DNA from 2 places in the Exiguobacterium sp. Helios genome. Region 2 is predicted to be linked to the other one. Evidence: a T-box and tRNA genes for the amino acid it is inferred to sense, from the RefSeq annotation. Region 2 holds a T-box; the other holds one or more tRNA genes.
What was found. The T-box of region 2 lies ahead of trpS (tryptophan--tRNA ligase). A T-box ahead of a tRNA ligase gene usually reads a tRNA of that ligase, here a tRNA-Trp.

Region 1: it encodes a tRNA-Trp, which carries the amino acid that the T-box ahead of trpS (tryptophan--tRNA ligase) is inferred to sense. The anticodon was not compared.

Annotation. Positions count from the first base shown of each region.
Region 1 is NZ_CP053557.1:935,813-945,143, reverse strand. Features, by position in the region: gene HNY42_RS04920 (DUF5366 family protein) at 1-242, opposite strand, end outside; gene trmL (tRNA (uridine(34)/cytosine(34)/5-carboxymethylaminomethyluridine(34)-2'-O)-methyltransferase TrmL) at 486-959, opposite strand; gene HNY42_RS04910 (methylated-DNA--[protein]-cysteine S-methyltransferase) at 959-1,444, opposite strand; gene queG (tRNA epoxyqueuosine(34) reductase QueG) at 1,434-2,579, opposite strand; tRNA gene HNY42_RS04900 (tRNA-Gly) at 2,667-2,737, opposite strand; tRNA gene HNY42_RS04895 (tRNA-Gly) at 2,778-2,848, opposite strand; tRNA gene HNY42_RS04890 (tRNA-Leu) at 2,853-2,933, opposite strand; tRNA gene HNY42_RS04885 (tRNA-Cys) at 2,969-3,042, opposite strand; tRNA gene HNY42_RS04880 (tRNA-Gly) at 3,049-3,123, opposite strand; tRNA gene HNY42_RS04875 (tRNA-Gln) at 3,132-3,203, opposite strand; tRNA gene HNY42_RS04870 (tRNA-His) at 3,214-3,286, opposite strand; tRNA gene HNY42_RS04865 (tRNA-Trp) at 3,300-3,370, opposite strand; tRNA gene HNY42_RS04860 (tRNA-Tyr) at 3,375-3,458, opposite strand; tRNA gene HNY42_RS04855 (tRNA-Phe) at 3,486-3,561, opposite strand; tRNA gene HNY42_RS04850 (tRNA-Asp) at 3,569-3,644, opposite strand; tRNA gene HNY42_RS04845 (tRNA-Met) at 3,656-3,729, opposite strand; tRNA gene HNY42_RS04840 (tRNA-Glu) at 3,741-3,815, opposite strand; tRNA gene HNY42_RS04835 (tRNA-Ser) at 3,837-3,927, opposite strand; tRNA gene HNY42_RS04830 (tRNA-Asn) at 3,954-4,028, opposite strand; rRNA gene rrf (5S ribosomal RNA) at 4,035-4,150, opposite strand; rRNA gene HNY42_RS04820 (23S ribosomal RNA) at 4,199-7,113, opposite strand; rRNA gene HNY42_RS04815 (16S ribosomal RNA) at 7,279-8,840, opposite strand; gene HNY42_RS04810 (nucleotidyltransferase-like protein) at 9,182-9,331, opposite strand, start outside.
Region 2 is NZ_CP053557.1:2,297,905-2,308,771, forward strand. Features, by position in the region: gene opp3C (oligopeptide ABC transporter permease) at 1-280, opposite strand, end outside; gene opp3b (oligopeptide ABC transporter permease) at 280-1,206, opposite strand; gene HNY42_RS12075 (peptide ABC transporter substrate-binding protein) at 1,545-3,161, opposite strand; gene HNY42_RS12080 (DUF3899 domain-containing protein) at 3,432-3,812, shown strand; T-box leader at 3,869-4,073, shown strand; gene trpS (tryptophan--tRNA ligase) at 4,126-5,127, shown strand; gene HNY42_RS12090 (peptide ABC transporter substrate-binding protein) at 5,239-6,885, opposite strand; gene fabF (beta-ketoacyl-ACP synthase II) at 7,191-8,429, opposite strand; gene HNY42_RS12100 (beta-ketoacyl-ACP synthase III) at 8,431-9,375, opposite strand; gene mtnN (5'-methylthioadenosine/S-adenosylhomocysteine nucleosidase) at 9,487-10,191, opposite strand; gene greA (transcription elongation factor GreA) at 10,250-10,723, opposite strand; gene udk (uridine kinase) at 10,780-10,867, opposite strand, start outside.

The sequences.
Region 1 (9,331 bases), 1.4 Mb from region 2:
TGATTAATCGTATCGGAAATCAGTTTCAAAGAACTGAAGATCATGAAATAAATGATTAAAAAGCCAAGCCATACGAGCAACTTCGTGTTACGTGCACTAAGTATTTGTAGTAGCTCGTCGTACACCCCGACGTCATTCAACCACGTCAGTGCAAGCTCAGACGTAGCAATCGCAAGAGACGTACTGAACAGCAGGATGCTGATCAGAGGGGCATAACTCAATAAGTAGACGTTCGTCCGCATTTCGAATCTCCATTCATAGAAATTTCATATGTAGCACACAATTACACTTACAAGTATACTATAATAGATTATATCGGTTATTGAGACTAAAGGGGGAAGCAAAAATGGCATTTATTTTAATGGTAGGCGTTAGCCTCGCTTTCTTGACAGCGATTTTTACTGCAGGCTACAACAAAAAACCTGAAGGTAACGAATAAAACAAATCCCCCTGCCCGTTCATTCGGGTCAGGGGGATCTGTTGTTTTACAGTAGATTCGCATATCCTTGTTGCCGGAGTGCTTCATACACGATGATGGCAGCCGTGTTCGAGACATTGAGCGAACGAACAAGATTCGATTGCGGAAGACGGATGCAACGATCCAGATTCTCATCAATGACGTTTAACGGTAATCCTTTTGTTTCGCGTCCGAAAACAAAAAAGTAGTCTTCTTCAACGTTCGATAAATCCACTTGGCTTGGATATTTTTCGCCATACTTCGTGATATAGTAGAACGTCCCATCTGGGTGTTTATCCCACAACTCTTCCAACGAATCATGATACCTTACATCAACGAACTCCCAATAATCAAGACCTGCCCGTTTCAACTGTTTATCATCCGTTGAAAACCCAAGCGGTCGTATTAAATGTAAGACTGAATGCGTCGCTGCGCATGTCCGTGAAATATTACCTGTATTTTGTGGAATTTCTGGTTGATACATGACGACGTGAATGGCCATTAATTCTTCTCTCCTAACTCACGCGCAAGCAGCGCTTCTTTATGGGCAATGCCACTGGCAAAACCCGTCATTTTACCGGATGCCCCAATAATCCGGTGACAGGGATAAATCAAAGCGATTGGATTCCGATTCAAAGCACCTCCGACTGCACGGGCCGCCTTTTCGGAACCAATCATTCGTGCCAGTTGTCCATAACTTGCTGTCTGGCCGAACGGAATCAATCTCAACGCTTCCAAGACACGCTGCTGGAAGACGGTCACTTCTAGCCGGCAAGGAACGTCATCCAATGCGCCCGGCTGTCCTCGTTCATATGCTTCAAGTGCATCGGCTAGAAAATCAGGCAACGGTGCCTCATAATAGGCAGCTTCGTCAAGATATTGCTTCAGACGATTCATGTCATGTCCAAAATCGAGATAGACGACTTCATCTTCTTCCCACCCGATAACCAACTCACCAAACGTATAGGTCAATTTTTTATACGGCATGCCCGCTCCCCCATTCCTCAAGCAAACGATTCCCTTCCACTTGAACATCTTCCGCAGAATCAGTCAACAGACGCCCTTGGATATAGTCTTTTGCTTCTTGACCGGCAATCCGACCAATTGCCCAGACGGCAAGGGCTCGCATATCTTCCCGCTGATCGGTTTCAGCCATCACTCGCAAAGCCTCGAGTGCCGTCCGGTCTTGATAATGTACGAGCGCACAGACGGCGTTACGTTGAATTGGTTTTTTCCCACGCCATGCACCCGATAATGAACCAAACCGTGTTTTAAATTCACGATTACTAAGAGAAAGCAACGGAATGAGTAACGGTTTGACCTGTTCCGGATCAGGTTGCAGTTCGCTGTGTTGTGTGGCATGTTTTTTCCGGTTGTATGGACAAACTTGCTGACAGGTATCACAACCGTATAAACGATTTCCGAGGGCATATCGGAAATGTTCAGGAATCAGAGTCTTCGTTTGCGTAATGAACGAGATGCAACGTTTCGCATCGATGACACCCGGTTCAATCAGTGCATCCGTTGGACAAGCATCGAGACATTTATTGCAGGAACCGCACAACTCTTCGACCGGCTCATCCGGAGGCAGATATTGATCTGTAATCAATTCTCCTAAATAAAGATAAGAACCATGTTCCTCGCTAATGATGGAACAGTTTTTCCCGCTGAATCCGATCCCTGCCCGTTCTGCGACCGCACGATCGACCAGTTCTCCCGTGTCGACCATCGAACGTGATCGAGCTCCGGGGATCAGTTCTTGAATTTTTTCTTCCAGCAATGTCAATCGCTGCTTCAGAGCCTGATGGTAGTCCAGTCCCCAAGAAGAACGTCCAAAGATTCCGCGCCGTTCCCCTTCTTTTCCACGCGGAGCATCCTTGAGCTTACTTGGATAAGCGACGGCGATTGCGATGATGGAGACGGCATCATCCAGTAACAGCGTTGGTGTCGTCCGCCGTTCAAGATCGGGTTCTTCAAATCCGGAAGCATATCCTTTTTCTTGTTGTTGAATGAGACGCTGTTTCATCACCAGAAAAGGATCCGCTGTCGTAATACGGAATTCATCGATACCAATTTCTTTGGCATACCTCTGCAATTCTTTTTTCAACAATTCCCCCTGCATCGTATCTCTCCTTTCGCTTGTTTATCTCCATGCTAAACAAAAAGAGCAAAGTGTCAATTAAAAACGACACGTTGCTCTTTTCAGGTAAGCGGGTGAAGGGAATCGAACCCTCATCATCAGCTTGGAAGGCTGAGGTTTTACCACTAAACTACACCCGCATAATCAGGTGAATCTTAAATGAGATCGTACAAAGGTAAAAGCGGGTGAAGGGAATCGAACCCTCATCATCAGCTTGGAAGGCTGAGGTTTTACCACTAAACTACACCCGCAAGATACCGGTGGTCGGAATCGAACCGACACTCCAAAGGAACACGATTTTGAGTCGTGCGCGTCTACCAGTTCCGCCACACCGGCACAATCTCTTGCAAAACTATTCAATTAAGAATTATTGGAGGCGCCAGTCAGAATCGAACTGACGATAGAGGAGTTGCAGTCCTCTGCCTTACCACTTGGCTATGGCGCCATTTATTGGAGCGGAAGACGGGATTCGAACCCGCGACCCCGACCTTGGCAAGGTCGTATTCTACCACTGAACTACTTCCGCACAAAAAGCTGGGCTGGAAGGGATCGAACCTTCGCATGCTGGAATCAAAATCCAGTGCCTTACCACTTGGCCACAGCCCAATAATAAAAGGGCGACTGATGGGAATTGAACCCACGAATGCCGGAATCACAATCCGGTGCGTTAACCACTTCGCCACAATCGCCATAATAATAAAACAGGGGCAGCAGGAATCGAACCCGCGCTGACGGTTTTGGAGACCGTAGTTCTACCGCTAAACTATGCCCCTAAAGTGGTGGGGGGGGGCGGATTCGAACCGCCGAACCCGAGGGAGCGGATTTACAGTCCGCCGCGTTTAGCCACTTCGCTACCCCCCCACAAATGGGAAAACATTAAAAATCATATGGTGGCTTTGGACGGAATCGAACCGCCGACACGAGGATTTTCAGTCCTCTGCTCTACCGACTGAGCTACAAAGCCTTAATAATGGCGGTCCTGACGGGATTCGAACCCGCGATCTCCTGCGTGACAGGCAGGCATGTTAACCGCTACACCACAGGACCGTATGTAATAATTGCGGGGGCCGGATTTGAACCGACGACCTTTGGGTTATGAGCCCAACGAGCTACCAGACTGCTCCACCCCGCGATGATAAAAAATGGTGACCCGTACGGGAATCGAACCCGTGATACCGCCGTGAAAGGGCGGTGTCTTAACCGCTTGACCAACGGGCCATTTTATAATTGAAAATGTTATGGCGGAGAGCAAGGGATTCGAACCCTTGAGACGCTTATGACGCCTACACGATTTCCAATCGTGCTCCTTCGGCCACTCGGACAGCTCTCCATTGCATGTGGTGAAGAAGTAATAAATGGCTCCGCAAGTAGGATTTGAACCTACGACCTACCGGTTAACAGCCGGTTGCTCTACCACTGAGCTATTGCGGAACGATCGCCTGGCAGCGTCCTATCCTCACAGGGGGAAGCCCCCAACTACTTTCGGCGTTCAAGTGCTTAACTTCCGTGTTCGGCATGGGAACGGGTGTGACCACTTGGCTATCGTCACCAGACGACGGGCTCGCGCCCTCAAAACTGAAGTCATCAACAAGATCATCTGCTAGAACAAGGCCTCGACCGATTAGTATCACTCAGCTCCGCATGTCGCCATGCTTCCACCCGTGACCTATCTACCTCATCGTCTCTGAGGGGTCTTTCTTGATTACTCAAAGGGAAATCTCATCTTGGAGGGGGCTTCATGCTTAGATGCTTTCAGCATTTATCCCGTCCGCACGTAGCTACCCAGCGATGCTCCTGGCGGAACAACTGGTACACCAGCGGTGCGTCCATCCCGGTCCTCTCGTACTAAGGACAGCTCTCCTCAAATTTCCTGCGCCCACGACGGATAGGGACCGAACTGTCTCACGACGTTCTGAACCCAGCTCGCGTACCGCTTTAATGGGCGAACAGCCCAACCCTTGGGACCTACTCCAGCCCCAGGATGCGATGAGCCGACATCGAGGTGCCAAACCTCCCCGTCGATGTGGACTCTTGGGGGAGATCAGCCTGTTATCCCCAGGGTAGCTTTTATCCGTTGAGCGATGGCCCTTCCATGCGGAACCACCGGATCACTAAGCCCGACTTTCGTCCCTGCTCGACTTGTAGGTCTCGCAGTCAAGCTCCCTTCTGCCTTTGCGCTCTACGAATGATTTCCAACCATTCTGAGGGAACCTTTGGGCGCCTCCGTTACTGTTTAGGAGGCGACCGCCCCAGTCAAACTACCCGCCTGACACGGTCCTCCAGCCGGATGACGGCTGCGAGTTAGAGACTCTATGCATGAAGGGCGGTATCCCAAGGGTGACTCCTCCGAAGCTGGCGCTCCGGTCTCGACGTCTCCCGCCTATCCTGTACATCATGCACAAAGCCTCAATATCAGGCTGTAGTAAAGCTCCATGGGGTCTTTCCGTCCTGTCGCGGGTAACCTGCATCTTCACAGGTACTATGATTTCACCGGGTCTCTCGTTGAGACAGTGCCCAAATCGTTACGCCTTTCGTGCGGGTCGGAACTTACCCGACAAGGAATTTCGCTACCTTAGGACCGTTATAGTTACGGCCGCCGTTTACTGGGGCTTCGGTTCAAAGCTTCGCTTGCGCTAACCCATCCCCTTAACCTTCCAGCACCGGGCAGGCGTCAGCCCCTATACGTCATCTTGCGATTTAGCAGAGACCTGTGTTTTTGCTAAACAGTCGTTTGGGCCTATTCACTGCGGCTCTACTCATGTAGAGCGTCCCTTCTCCCGAAGTTACGGGACCATTTTGCCGAGTTCCTTAACGAGAGTTATCCCGCGCGTCTTAGAATTCTCATCCCGCCTACCTGTGTCGGTTTACGGTACTGGCACCTTCCACCTCACTAGAGGCTTTTCTTGGCAGTGTGAAATCGTGACCTTCGTCCCTACGGGACTCCGCATCGTTCCTCGACTTTGGTGCCTGACGGATTTGCCAATCAGACGGTCTCGAAACTTACACATGCACTTCCATCCGCATGCGTCACTATCCTCCTGCGTCCCCCCATTGTTCAAACGGTGGATCGGTGGTACAGGAATATCAACCTGTTATCCATCGCCTACGCCTTTCGGCCTCGGCTTAGGTCCAGACTAACCCTGAGCGGACGAGCCTTCCTCAGGAAACCTTGGGCTTTCGACGGAGGGGATTCTCACCCCTCTTTTCGCTACTCACACCGGCATTCTCACTTCCAAACGCTCCACTGCTCCTTACGGTACAGCTTCACAGCGGTTTGGAACGCTCCCCTACCATTCCTTACGGAATCCGCAGCTTCGGTGGTATGTTTAGCCCCGTTACATTTTCGGCGCGGCGCCACTCGACTAGTGAGCTATTACGCACTCTTTGAATGGTGGCTGCTTCTAAGCCAACATCCTAGCTGTCTAGGCAGCGCCACATCCTTTTCCACTTAACATACACTTTGGGACCTTAGCTGGCGGTCTGGGCTGTTTCCCTCTTGACTACGGATCTTATCACTCGCAGTCTGACTCCCGAGTATAAGTTGCCGGCATTCGGAGTTTAACTGAATTCGGTAACCCTGTGGGGGCCCCTAGTCCAATCAGTGCTCTACCTCCGGAACTCTCAACCTCGAGGCTAGCCCTAAAGCTATTTCGGGGAGAACCAGCTATCTCCAGGTTCGATTGGCATTTCACCGCTACCCACACCTCATCCCCGCACTTTTCAACGTGCGTGGGTTCGGACCTCCAGTCAGTGTTACCTGACCTTCATCCTGGACATGGGTAGATCACCTGGTTTCGGGTCTACGACAACGCACTATGGCGCCCTATTCAGACTCGCTTTCGCTACGGCTCCGCCTCATCAGCTTAACCTCGCGCGCTATCGTAACTCGCCGGTTCATTCTACAAAAGGCACGCCATCACCCATTAACGGGCTCTGACTACTTGTAGGCATACGGTTTCAGGATCTATTTCACTCCCCTTCCGGGGTGCTTTTCACCTTTCCCTCACGGTACTGGTTCACTATCGGTCACTAGGGAGTATTTAGCCTTGGGAGATGGTCCTCCCGGATTCCGACGGGGTTTCACGTGTCCCGCCGTACTCAGGATCCACTCTGGAGGGAAAACAGTTTCAGCTACAGGGCTGTCACCTTCTTCGGCCGACCTTTCCAGGTCGTTCACCTACTGTCTTCCTTTTTGACTCCGTATAGAGTGTCCTACAACCCCGGAGAGCATGCTCTCCGGTTTGGGCTGTTCCCGTTTCGCTCGCCGCTACTCAGGGAATCGCATTTGCTTTCTCTTCCTCCGGGTACTTAGATGTTTCAGTTCCCCGGGTCTGCCTCACGCTACACTATGTATTCATGTAACATGTCCCATCCCATTACGGATGGTGGGTTCCCCCATTCGGAAATCCTCGGATCAAAGCATACTTACTGCTCCCCGAAGCATATCGCTGTTCGTCGCGTCCTTCATCGGCTCCTAGTGCCAAGGCATCCACCGTACGCCCTTCATACCTTGATCTAGCATTTTGGTATTCTAAGAACACACGTCTAATGACATGGTTATAAAAATTTGATGTCTTGTTGATGTCTTCAGTTTTCAAGGTGCGAGTGTCTCTTGCGAGACTGAGAGACGAGCTCTCAAAACTGAACGATGGGCATGTCCCGTAAGGGACGTTTTCCTTAGAAAGGAGGTGATCCAGCCGCACCTTCCGATACGGCTACCTTGTTACGACTTCACCCCAATCATCTACCCCACCTTCGACGGCTGGCTCCTTGCGGTTACCTCACCGGCTTCGGGTGTTGCAAACTCTCGTGGTGTGACGGGCGGTGTGTACAAGACCCGGGAACGTATTCACCGCAGTATGCTGACCTGCGATTACTAGCGATTCCGACTTCATGCAGGCGAGTTGCAGCCTGCAATCCGAACTGGGAACGGCTTTCTGGGATTGGCTCCACCTCGCGGTCTCGCTGCCCTTTGTACCGTCCATTGTAGCACGTGTGTAGCCCAACTCATAAGGGGCATGATGATTTGACGTCATCCCCACCTTCCTCCGGTTTGTCACCGGCAGTCTCCCTAGAGTGCCCAACTGAATGCTGGCAACTAAGGATAGGGGTTGCGCTCGTTGCGGGACTTAACCCAACATCTCACGACACGAGCTGACGACAACCATGCACCACCTGTCACCCTTGTCCCCGAAGGGAAAACTTGATCTCTCAAGCGGTCAAGGGGATGTCAAGAGTTGGTAAGGTTCTTCGCGTTGCTTCGAATTAAACCACATGCTCCACCGCTTGTGCGGGTCCCCGTCAATTCCTTTGAGTTTCAGCCTTGCGGCCGTACTCCCCAGGCGGAGTGCTTAATGCGTTAGCTTCAGCACTGAGGGGCGGAAACCCCCCAACACCTAGCACTCATCGTTTACGGCGTGGACTACCAGGGTATCTAATCCTGTTTGCTCCCCACGCTTTCGCGCCTCAGCGTCAGTTACAGACCAAAGAGTCGCCTTCGCCACTGGTGTTCCTCCACATCTCTACGCATTTCACCGCTACACATGGAATTCCACTCTTCTCTTCTGTACTCAAGCCTTCCAGTTTCCAATGACCCTCCCCGGTTGAGCCGGGGGCTTTCACATCAGACTTAAAAGGCCGCCTGCGCGCGCTTTACGCCCAATAATTCCGGACAACGCTTGCCACCTACGTATTACCGCGGCTGCTGGCACGTAGTTAGCCGTGGCTTTCTCGCAAGGTACCGTCAAGGTACGAGCATTACCTCTCGTACTTGTTCTTCCCTTACAACAGAGTTTTACGATCCGAAAACCTTCATCACTCACGCGGCGTTGCTCCATCAGACTTTCGTCCATTGTGGAAGATTCCCTACTGCTGCCTCCCGTAGGAGTCTGGGCCGTGTCTCAGTCCCAGTGTGGCCGATCACCCTCTCAGGTCGGCTATGCATCGTCGCCTTGGTGGGCCATTACCCCACCAACTAGCTAATGCACCGCAAGGCCATCCCAAGGTGACGCCGGAGCGCCTTTCATCATCAGACCATGCGGTCTGAAGAACTATTCGGTATTAGCTCCGATTTCTCGGAGTTATCCCAATCCTTGGGGCAGGTTCCTTACGTGTTACTCACCCGTCCGCCGCTCATTCCCTTCACTTCCCTCCGAAGAGTTCCGTGAGCTTCCTGCGCTCGACTTGCATGTATTAGGCACGCCGCCAGCGTTCGTCCTGAGCCAGGATCAAACTCTCCATAAAGTGTTTGACTTGCTCGTTGTTGTGACTAGATGTCACGTTGACGAAGCTTGCGCTTCATTCATTGTTTGTATCCGAAGATACGTTTTTTGCCTCATCGTTCAGTTTTCAAAGTTCGTCGTGTCGTTTTCAGCGACTTTAATAAGATATCACGGAATAGCTTATGCGTCAACCGTTTTTTTCTCGTTTTTTTCATCGCGTCAATGGCGTGTGCCTGTCGACATGTATTAATATACTATCTCGAGATAATAACGTCAATGCTTTTTAATCATTTTTCTTGTTATTATTTTTTTCTTCTATATATGCTTACTCTATTTAATTTTAAAAAACAAAAAACCGGTCTGTCAAACGACCGGTTCATATGTCACGAGTTCAACTCCAAGTCCTTTCGTACGTTGGTACGAAATCCGGACTAACCCTTTCCGGATGAAGAAATCAATCAAGCTACCTAAATCAACTTTCAATTCTGTCAAACGGCTTTCTTCCATCAATTC
Region 2 (10,867 bases):
GACCTGTAATTTTTGGCGGTAGTTTAGCTTGAGTAATCGTTTGGGTATAAGCATCTCTACCGGACAACATCGGTCCGAAGAGTGATAACAGTGCGATGATGACGATGATGACGAGCGACAGGATTGCCGCTTTGTTTTTACGAAGGCGTGTCCAGGCATCCTGCCAGAAGTTTAAGCTTTTTCCGGCAATCCGCTCACCCGCTTGTTCATTAAATTCTACTGGTTGGAACAGTGATGAGTCGAACTGTTCTGCTTTTGCGTTTGAATTTTGTTCTGCCATTATTTGCTACCCCCCAAACGAATCCGTGGATCGACGACACCGTACAGAATATCGACGAGCAAGATCATAAAGATAAAGACTGCCGAGAAGAACAGCGTTGTCCCCATGATAACCGTATAGTCATTTTGTGTGATGGACGAAACGAACAATTCACCAAGACCCGGTACGGCAAAGATTTTTTCAATAACGAATGTTCCTGTAATCAAGGCTGCTGTCATTGGTCCAAGAATCGTGATGGCTGGAATCAAGGCGTTACGCACCATGTGTTTCCAAGTGATCGATTGACCGTCTAGGCCTTTTGCTTTAGCAAGTGTCACGTAATCCTGACCGGTGACTTCAAGCATCTCCGTTCGAACGAAACGGGCAATTGAGGCTGTTACTCCAAGCGATAAGGAAACGGTCGGAAGAATCGTATGTGCTGGACTTTCCCAGAAGGCTACTGGCAATACGCCCCATTTCACTCCGATATAATATTGAAGAAGTGACGCAAATACGAATGATGGCACGGAAATCCCTAGTACCGAAATGAACATCGCACCGTAATCAACTGCTGTATTGTGGCGAAGAGCCGCGACAACACCGAGGACAAGACCAAGAACTACACCGAGAATAAGGGCTTGAATACCTAATTGAGCGGATGGTCCAATTCGTTCCATAATCAAATCTGTTACTGGACGGCTGTCATATTTAAATGATACACCGAGGTCTCCTTGAACTAAGTTGACCATGTACGCTGCATAGCGTTGTGGAAGCGGATCATTCAAGTTGTACTTATCCCGCAGGATATCTAACTGTTCAGGAGAAAGTTTCTCCTGGTTTTGGAACGGTGAACCTGGTAACAGATCCATTAGGAAGAAAGTGAACGAAGCGATGAGTAAAAACGTCAGTACGCCGTAAACAAGGCGTTGAGCTAAATAACGGCCCATAGATGGCACCCCCTATAAAGATTTTCTGTTTTTTTCGAAACATCAATAAAATCAGTATGACCCAAAATTGTCGGAACATTCAAGAATTTTGTCGTAAAAATTAAAATTCTTTTTTATTTTGGACTGATTGACGCCCCCCTGGCCGCTGTTTTTTCACAGTTAACCAATATTTCAGAATTTTTCGTTTGATTCCATTATACTTTGCTAACAAAGTAATTAGAACCTATTTTTTACGAAAATTTCACATTTCTGCTAACAAAATGAGTTTCCATTCAGAAAAAATCGTATAAAACAGGAGCGTTCCTTGAAAACGTTCTCAAGGACGCTCCCATTTTCAATTACTTCACATCAACATATTTGTACTGGAAGTCAGCACCAAAAACTTGACGGTTAAAGTCTTTGACCGTCGGACGACTCAGGAATGCAGCACCCGCTTGATAAATCGGTGCGATCGCTTGGTCTTTTTCGATCAATTGTGACTCTGCTTGTTTAAAGAGATCAAGACGTTTTGCGACATCTGATTCTTCGTTGGCAGCGTTCAACAATTTATCGTAGGCAGACGATTTGTATTTGACGTCATTTTGACTGTTTGTCGATTCAAAGATCGATAAGTTCGACATTGGATCTTGATAGTCCGGACCCCAAAGCGCATAAGACATTTGGTAATCGCCTTTTGCTTCTAAATCCAGTTTATTTTTGAACGGTTGTTGTTTGATCGCAACAGTGACATTCGGAAGGTTTTTCTCAATCTGTCCCTTCATGTATTCACTGATTTTCTTCGCGTCTTCGCTATCGAATGACAAGAGTTCAATCGTTGCTTTCTTATCACCGTTTGCTTTTTTCCAAAGATCAGCTGCTTCTTTCGCATCCCGGTCGAACCAATTGATGTCGCTTGTATAGTCTTTACCTGCGTCATCTTTGATGAATTCTTTCGGAATGAAGCTTGTAGTCGGAATCGAACCGTTCGCAAGTAACGTATCCGTGATCCCTTTTGGATCGATTGCCCGTGCGATCGCTTTACGCGCATTGACGTTTTTCATTGTGGCGTCTTCATTGTTGAACTTCAAGTAAGCAATCGATGAACGGAGTGCGGTCTTGAATTCAGGTTTTGATTCATATGTCGCAACTTGCTCTGACGTGAGGCCGGCATAATCGATTTCGTCCGTATCATACAGGTTTACAACGGTAGAGTTATCTTTAACGACACTGATCGAGACCTCATCGAGTTTAACGGCATCTTTATCCCAATAGTTTTCGTTTTTCGTCAGAATACGTTTTGAATCCGTTTTCCAAGATGTCCAAACGAAAGGACCGTTGTAAAGAAGTTTATCCGGTTTAAGCGAGAAGTCTTTTTTGTTTTTGTTATAGAAATCTTCGCTGATTGGCGTATAAGTTCCGAATGATGTGAGTGAAAGGAAGTATGGTGCCGGACGTTCGAGTTTAACTTCAAGTGTCTTGTCGTCAATCGCTTTGACACCTAGCTCGTCGACTGGTTTTTTTCCTTGTGAGACATCAGCACCATTTTTGACCGTATCAAAGATGTATGCATAACCGGAAGCTGTTTTTGGATCGACGGCACGTTTCCATGCAAATTCAAAATCCTGTGCTTTGACTGGTGTACCATCTGACCATTTAGAATCACGAAGCGTAAACGTATATGTGAGGTTATCACTTGAGATATCTGTTTTTTCAGCAAGTGCCGGAATCGCTTTCCCGTCTTTGTCTAACCGGTAAAGACCTTCCATCGTGTTTCCGATCATGTTGAACGCAACTGCATCTGTTGCTTGTGCCGGATCGACCGTCGTAATATCAGAAGTATCCGTTAATCGTAAAACTTTTTTGCCTTTAGAAGAACCTGCATCTTTATCTCCGTCACCTGTTGTTGAACAACCTGCAAGTACAACGCTTCCTGCAAGCATAACTGATAACGCGAGACCGACTGTTTTTTTATTCATCGGTGAGTCATCTCCTTTTCATTTTCAAAACCGCTTAATATAAACGATTTTTGGACATCTCGTCGAAACTGCCTCAACGTTCCCCAAAACGCATTGACCTAGTTTCAAAAACTTAAACGAAGTGATAAATTGATTTTATGTGAGAATAACAATATCGTCAAGTGAATAGTCACACTATTTGCTATTTTATACGTCCTGAATAGTACAGAGTCGTAACAATCCTTGACTTTGCGTATAATGAAATCATCATCTTGCCGTAGGAGGTTCATCATGTCTGCTAAACTATTACGCCCGCTTCTGATTGCTTTGATTTTAACAACTGTCTACACGATTTGGGCCGTCGCCACCGACGCTACCCATTCATTTGTTTATCACTTGTCAGGCGGCTTGTTCATTGCCGGCTTCCTGTTACTTGCTATCGGATTCTTCTCCAATATGTCTGCCAATGGATTTTTTAAAGGCATCACTGCAGGCTTTAAAAAGCAACGGGAAGCGAAGTTACGGGAAGTCGATGGGGATTATTACGAGGACGAGGATGAAGAAAGTGAACTTTTAGAAGCAAAACAAAAGCGGGCTTCTAACCGGACGGTTCCTTATCTCTCGAGTGGTTTTATTTGTATCGTCGTCTCTTTACTCTTATCGTTCATTTGACGGAATTTTGATGACGATTAGAAGAAACATGTGCTAAAGTGGAGATAACGTTATACGAGAACACAGTGATGGAGAGTAGTACATCTGATAACCACTTATAGAGAGTCCATGGATGGTGGAAATGGACAGTCGGCGCAGATGGAATGGACTTCGGAGTGGCTGATTCGAAATGATGTAGAATCAGACGGGTCTGCCCGTTACAGCAAATGAGCGGCTAGTTTTCTAGCAACTTGGGTGGCAACGCGATGACTCGTCCCTTGAATGATTCAAGGGATGTGTCATCTTTTTTATTTCATTTTTTGGAGGGATTCTCATGAAAACGATTTTTTCAGGCATTAAGCCAACGGGTACGGTGACGCTTGGTAACTACATTGGCGCGATGAAACACTTTGTTAATCTGCAGGACGAACACGATGCATATTACTGTATCGTCGACTTACATTCCATCACGGTCGAAATTGACCGGATTGAACTTATGAACAATACACGGGCGCTTGCTGCACTTTATATCGCAAGCGGACTCAATCCTGAAAAATCAACAATCTTCGTCCAGTCGGAAGTTAAAGCGCACGCTCAGCTCGGGTGGATGCTGACATGTCTGTCCGGTATGGGTGAACTGGAACGTATGACACAATATAAAGATAAGTCGCAAGGCAAAGACCGGATTGGTGCTGGATTATTTGTTTATCCAACCTTGATGGCAGCCGATATTCTCTTATATGATGCAGAGCTTGTTCCAGTCGGCGACGATCAAAAACAACATATCGAGTTGACACGTGACTTAGCGCAACGTTTTAACAGCCGCTATTACGAAACATTTAAAATGCCGGAGCCGGTCATCGCCGAAACGGGTGCCCGTATCATGAGCTTGACGTCTCCCGATAAAAAGATGTCAAAAACGGATACAAATCCAAAAGGCTATATTTCGATGCTCGACGCTCCGGACGTGATTCGCAAAAAAATCAAGTCTGCCGTAACGGATTCCGAGGGGATCGTTCGATTTGACCGGGAAAACAAACCGGGCGTCTCAAACTTGCTCGAAATTTATTCATTGCTGGCTGGTATTTCAATCAAAGACTTGGAAGCAAAGTATGATGGATTGAACTATGGTGTATTTAAATCAGATGTCGCAGAAGTCATCGTTGCTGAACTAGAACCGATCCAGCAACGTTATTACGACTTAATTGATTCAGAAGAACTCGATTTGATTCTTGACAATGGTCGCGACAAAGCAGATCTGGTTGCTTCACGTAAATTGGCGAAAGTCGAAAAAGCGATGGGACTCCAACGGAAACGCGCAAAAGTAAAGAAATAATTTTAGGTGTCTTTCAACGATTCTTGCCTTTCTTCTTATTTTTTTAGAAGAAAGGTTTTTTTATTTGCGCAACAAAAAAAGCGCTCCCAGTTAAGGGAACGCTTTTTATACTTATTTACCTTCGATTGAAGCCCATTTGTACGAGAAATCTGCGCCGAAGTTATGTTCGACAATCCCTTTAACGTATGGTTTAACCATGAATGCACGTCCACGCTGATAAACAGGCGAGATGGCTGCAGAATCAAGAAGGATTTTCTCTGCTTCTTGAAGCTCTGACCAACGTTTTGTAGCATCCGTTTGTGTTTTTGCATCGTTGATGAGTTTATCGTACTCTTTATCTGACCACTTACCACGGTTGTATGGTCCGTCAGTCAAGAAGAGATCGAGGAACGTCATTGGATCTTGGTAGTCAGGACCCCAGCCGGCGAATGAGAACTCAAAGTCGCCTTTGTTTTCGAGATCAAGTTTGTTTTTGAACGGTTGTTGCTTGATTGTGACTTTCATGCCTGGAAGGTTCTTCTCAAGCTCACCTTTCAAGAACTCACCGATTTTCTTCGCGTCATCACTATCGTAGTTAAGAAGCTCAAGTTCAACCGATTTTTGACCGATTTCTTTTAAGCCCTCTTCCCATAGTTTTTTCGCTTCGTCTGCATTGTACTCGTTGAATGTCGGGTACTTTTCACGGAAGTCTTTTCCGTCAGCATCTTTCGCGAAATCTTTTGGTACGAGATAGTTTGCAGGAAGTGATCCGTTCGCCAAGATGACGTCCGTGATTCCTTTTTTATTGTAACCCATGTCGATTGCGCGACGGATTTTTTCGTTGTTTAATGCTTTGACTTTCGTGTTCAAGTAAAGGTAGAAGATTGTAGATTCACCCTTTGTTTTGAACTCGTCATTATCTTGATACTGAGCAACGAATTCTGAAGAGAGACCAGCACGGTCGATATCGCCTTTTTCGTAAAGGTTAACTGCTGTTGAAGTTTCTTTAACGACCTTGACGTTGATTGTGTTCAACTTGACGCTATCTTTATCCCAATAGTTGTCGTTTTTGACCATTTTCCAGCCTTGTTCACGTGTCCATTCTGTTAACTTGAATGGTCCGTTGTAAAGTGATTTATCTGCTGTCGAACCGAAGTCCTTACCGATTTTTTTCGAAAGTTCTTCCGATTTCGGCATGAATGGACCGAATCCAGTTAAACCAAGGAAGTAATCCGCTGGTGCTTTCAATTTGACTTCGAATGTCTTGTCGTCAACTGCTTTGACGCCAACCGCATCACGCTCGCCTTTTTTCGTGTTGTATTCTTCAGCACCTTCGATGTTGTAGAAGACATACGCGTATTGCGAAGCATTTTCCGGGTTCAAGACTTCTTTCCAAGCATATTCGAAGTCTTTTGCTGTGATTGGTGTACCGTCCGACCATTTAGCATCACGTAGCTTGAATGTGTACGTCAATTTATCGTCAGAAACTGTGTGACTTTCAGCAATACCTGGTGTCGGCTGTTGCTTGTCATCTAAACGATAAAGACCTTCCATCGTGTTGTTCAAGACGTTGAACGACACGGCATCCGTAGAAGTTGTTGGGTTAAGCGTCGGAATATCAGCACTTTCGATCAAGTTTAGCGTTTGCTCACTTGATTTTTTGTCTGAACTTTTGTCGCCCGATGATGTGTCATTTGAATCAGTCGTCGAACAAGCTGCAAGGAACGCGCTTGAAACGAGGGCTACAGATGTAGCCAGTGCAAAACTTTTCTTTTTCATGATACGATGACCCCCCTAAAATTTCCAAAGCTAGTAATCTAAGGTTTTTGAGCGAAAAAAAAAGTCGTTACTTTTATTCGACCAAAACCTCTCGTTACAAATAGTTTACAATGTTCTGATAATTTTGCAAACCTTTTATCCGATTTTTCTAAATATTTTTTCAAAACAATTTGAAAATAAGTGGAATTTTTAGTTTTTTGTGTGACTTTTTATAAAATAAAGCTAAATTTCTTTATTCAAAAAAAGCGATTTAACGGTCATCCGAACCGTTAAATCGCTTTTCCTTATTCTATTCCTATGCGATATTACGCGTGATAGCGTTTAAAGACGAGTGAAGCATTATGACCACCGAACCCAAGCGAGTTGCTGAGAGCATACTCCACATCCCATGACCGGCTTCCCTCGCGCACGTAATCAAGATCACACCCTTCACTCGGTTGTTCCAAATGAATCGTCGGGTGAACGATTTGTTCTTGCAACGATTTAATTGTCGCGATGGCTTCTACTCCACCGGCACCGCCTAGTAAATGACCAATCATCGACTTCGTCGAGTTGATGGCTAATTTTTCAGCATGATTTCCAAATACGGTATGGATCGCTTTCGTTTCAAGTACATCATTCATCGGCGTACTTGTTCCATGAGCATTAATATATTGAACGGCGGCCGGTTCAATACCTGCATCTTGAATCGCCATCGCCATTGCGCGCGCTCCGCCGTCGCCGTCTGGATCTGGTGCTGTGATATGGTAAGCATCGGCTGTTAATCCGTATCCGCTGACTTCTGCATAGATTTTGGCACCGCGGGCAATCGCATGTTCATACTCTTCAAGTACCAGGATTCCGGCACCCTCTCCCATGACAAATCCGTCACGGCCTTCATCAAACGGACGGCTTGCCGTGTTTGGATCATGGTTCGTCGACATCGCTTTATTGGCACAAAAACCAGCAAAAGCAAGATTGGTAATCGGTGCTTCTGCTCCACCGGCAATCATGACGTCCGCGTCGCCGCGTTCAATGACGCGTAACGCTTCACCAATCGCGTTTGTACCGGAAGCACATGCAGTGACGGAACAGTTATTCGGTCCTTTTGCTCCTGTATAAATCGAAACTTGGCCACTTGCCATGTTTGGAATCATCATTGGAATGAAGAATGGACTGACACGACGATGTCCCCGTTCAAAATAGATTTTCGCCTGTTTTTCAATCGTCTCGACGCCGCCGATTCCTGATCCGATCCAGACGCCGATACGTTCAGCATTGGCTTTAACATCCAGTTCAGCATTTTTGACGGCTTCCATACTTGCGACGAGCGAATAATGAACAAAACGGTCCATTTTCCGGGCTTCCTTTGCTTCGATGAATTCCGTGACATCAAAATTCTGTAATTCTCCTGTTACTTTCGTCGGATACTCATCGATATCAAGACGTTCCATCGGACGAATCCCGTTTTCACCGGCTTTTAACGCATTCCAGAATGTATCGACATCATTACCGATTGGCGTCAGTGCGCCCATACCTGTTACTACTACACGTTTTCTCATCATTTTATGTGTTCTCCCCTTTAGTCCAAGTAATGTAAGCTGCCCCCCATGTCAAACCTGCGCCGAATCCGGCGAGGACAAGTGTCGTCCCCGGTGACAATCTTCCTTGTCGCCGTGCCTCTTCTAGTGCAAGTGGTATTGACGCAGCAGATGTATTCGCATGTTCGTCAATCGTCACGATCACTTTCGCTTCTTCAATTCCAAGCCGTTCACGTGCTGCATCAATAATCCGTAAATTCGCTTGATGCGGAATCAGTAAATCAAGTTCGGCCAGTGTTCCGTCCGCTTTTTGAATGACTTTTTCCACGATGTCCGGTAACTTGCGGACTGCGAACTTAAAGACTTCCCGACCGTTCATTTCAATCGGACCATCCAGGTTTTTAAATAACAGATGTGCTCCGCGGCCATCCGTGCCAAGTTCAAAGGCATTCAATCCTTGCTGCTCGGTTGGACCGAGGACAACCGCTCCAGCGCCATCACCAAACAAGATGGCTGTCGACCGGTCTGACCAGTCAACGATGCTGGACATCTTCTCTGCACCAATGACCAGTGCATGCTTCGATTCCGTTGCCGTCATCATACTCGAAGCCGTCTGTAGGGCAAAAATGAATCCGCTACAGGCTGCGCTGATATCAAAAGCTGTCGCACCGAGTGCGCCGATCCGCTCCTGAACGATACAGGCAGTTGACGGGAAAGCACGTCCGGTTGCCGTTCCGACAACAATCAATCCGATGTCGTCTGCTGTCAAGTTAGCATCCGCTAATGCTTTTTCCGCTGCTTCCGTCGCTAAATCAGTGACATCGACTGCATCATCTGCAATCCGTCGCGCGCCGATTCCTGTACGTGTCCGAATCCATTCATCACTCGTATCGAGTGTCGCTGCTAAATCATCATTTGTCATCCGATGTTCGGGTAATGATGTACCGAGTCCTACAATTCCGATATTCATATGATTGCTCCTTTGAAATTAGTATCTGGTACTAATATAAAGCGTTAAACACATTTTGTCAAAGAGAAAAGAAGGTCTCCCGTTGAGAGACCTTCTTTCACGTAATCCAGATTACTCTGAATCAGCTAATGTGCGGACGACTTCCATGACCATCTTCGCTGAATTAATCGAAGCAATCTCCAAGAATTCATCAAATGACAGAGATGCTTCTTCATCGGCACTGTCAGAAATCGAACGTGTCACGACGAACGGAACATCGAACTGATGGCAAACTTGTGCAATCGGTGCCGCTTCCATCTCAACTGCCGCGACATCCGGGAAGTTCGTTTTAATGAGATTTGAACGCTCCGTATCATGGATGAACGAATCACCTGTCACGATCAAACCATGGACGACCCGAATCGCATCCATTCGTTCAATGACAGCTTCCGCTGTTGCAATCAGTTTTGGATCAGCTGTATAGGCAGCCGGCATTCCCGGTACTTGACCATACTCGTAACCGAACGCTGTCACGTCGACGTCGTGATGACGGACTTCCGTCGAAACAACGACATCACCGACTTTTAAACCGGCTCTGAATCCGCCGGCTGAACCGGTATTGATTACGGCACTTGGCTTGAAATGATCAAGCAGTAATGTCGTTCCGATTGCGGCATTTACTTTTCCGATACCGGATTTTAAGATGACGACCGGGACACTGTTCAACAATCCTTCATAAAAATGATAATTGGCAATGACGGTATCTTTTCGTTCCGATAATTCATTTCGAAGTAAGTTTACTTCTTCTTCCATCGCTCCGATGATTGCGATTGGCATGTCTTTTCCCCCCGTTCAAACAGAAAACCGGATTGCTCCGGCTGCTGTCCGTTCTTATTTACTTGATTGATGTAATTTTTACAGCGAAATCTCCGCCGGGTGCTTGAACGGATACTTGCTCACCGACGCTGTGACCGAACAGACTTTTAGCGATTGGTGATTCGTTCGAGATTTTCCCAGTGAACGGATCGGCTTCTGCACTACCAACAATCGTATACGTTTCTTCTTCATTGTCTTCAAGGATCAAGAATGTAACTGTTGTCCCGATACCAACAACCGAGATATCCTTCTCATCTTCCGAGATGATGGCGACGTTGCGTAACATCTCTTCCAATTGAGCAATCCGGCCTTCGACCATTGCTTGTTCTTCTTTCGCTGAATCATATTCCGCGTTTTCCGACAAGTCACCAAATGAACGGGCAATCTTAATGTTTTCGACAACTTCTTTACGGCGGACTGACTTCAGTTCGTTTAATTCGTTTTCAACATTCGCTTTACCTTCAAGCGTCATGTAATACTGTTTTTCTGCCATTTTTGTCACGCTCCTTTTTATTCCACTAGTATAGTATATTCACATCTTTTTTGGAATCAATATCCTCTTTGATCAAGTGAAGACCGATAATCGAGAATCGCCCGGATCTTCGTGACGAGTAAATCGATTGCCACGTGGTTTTCG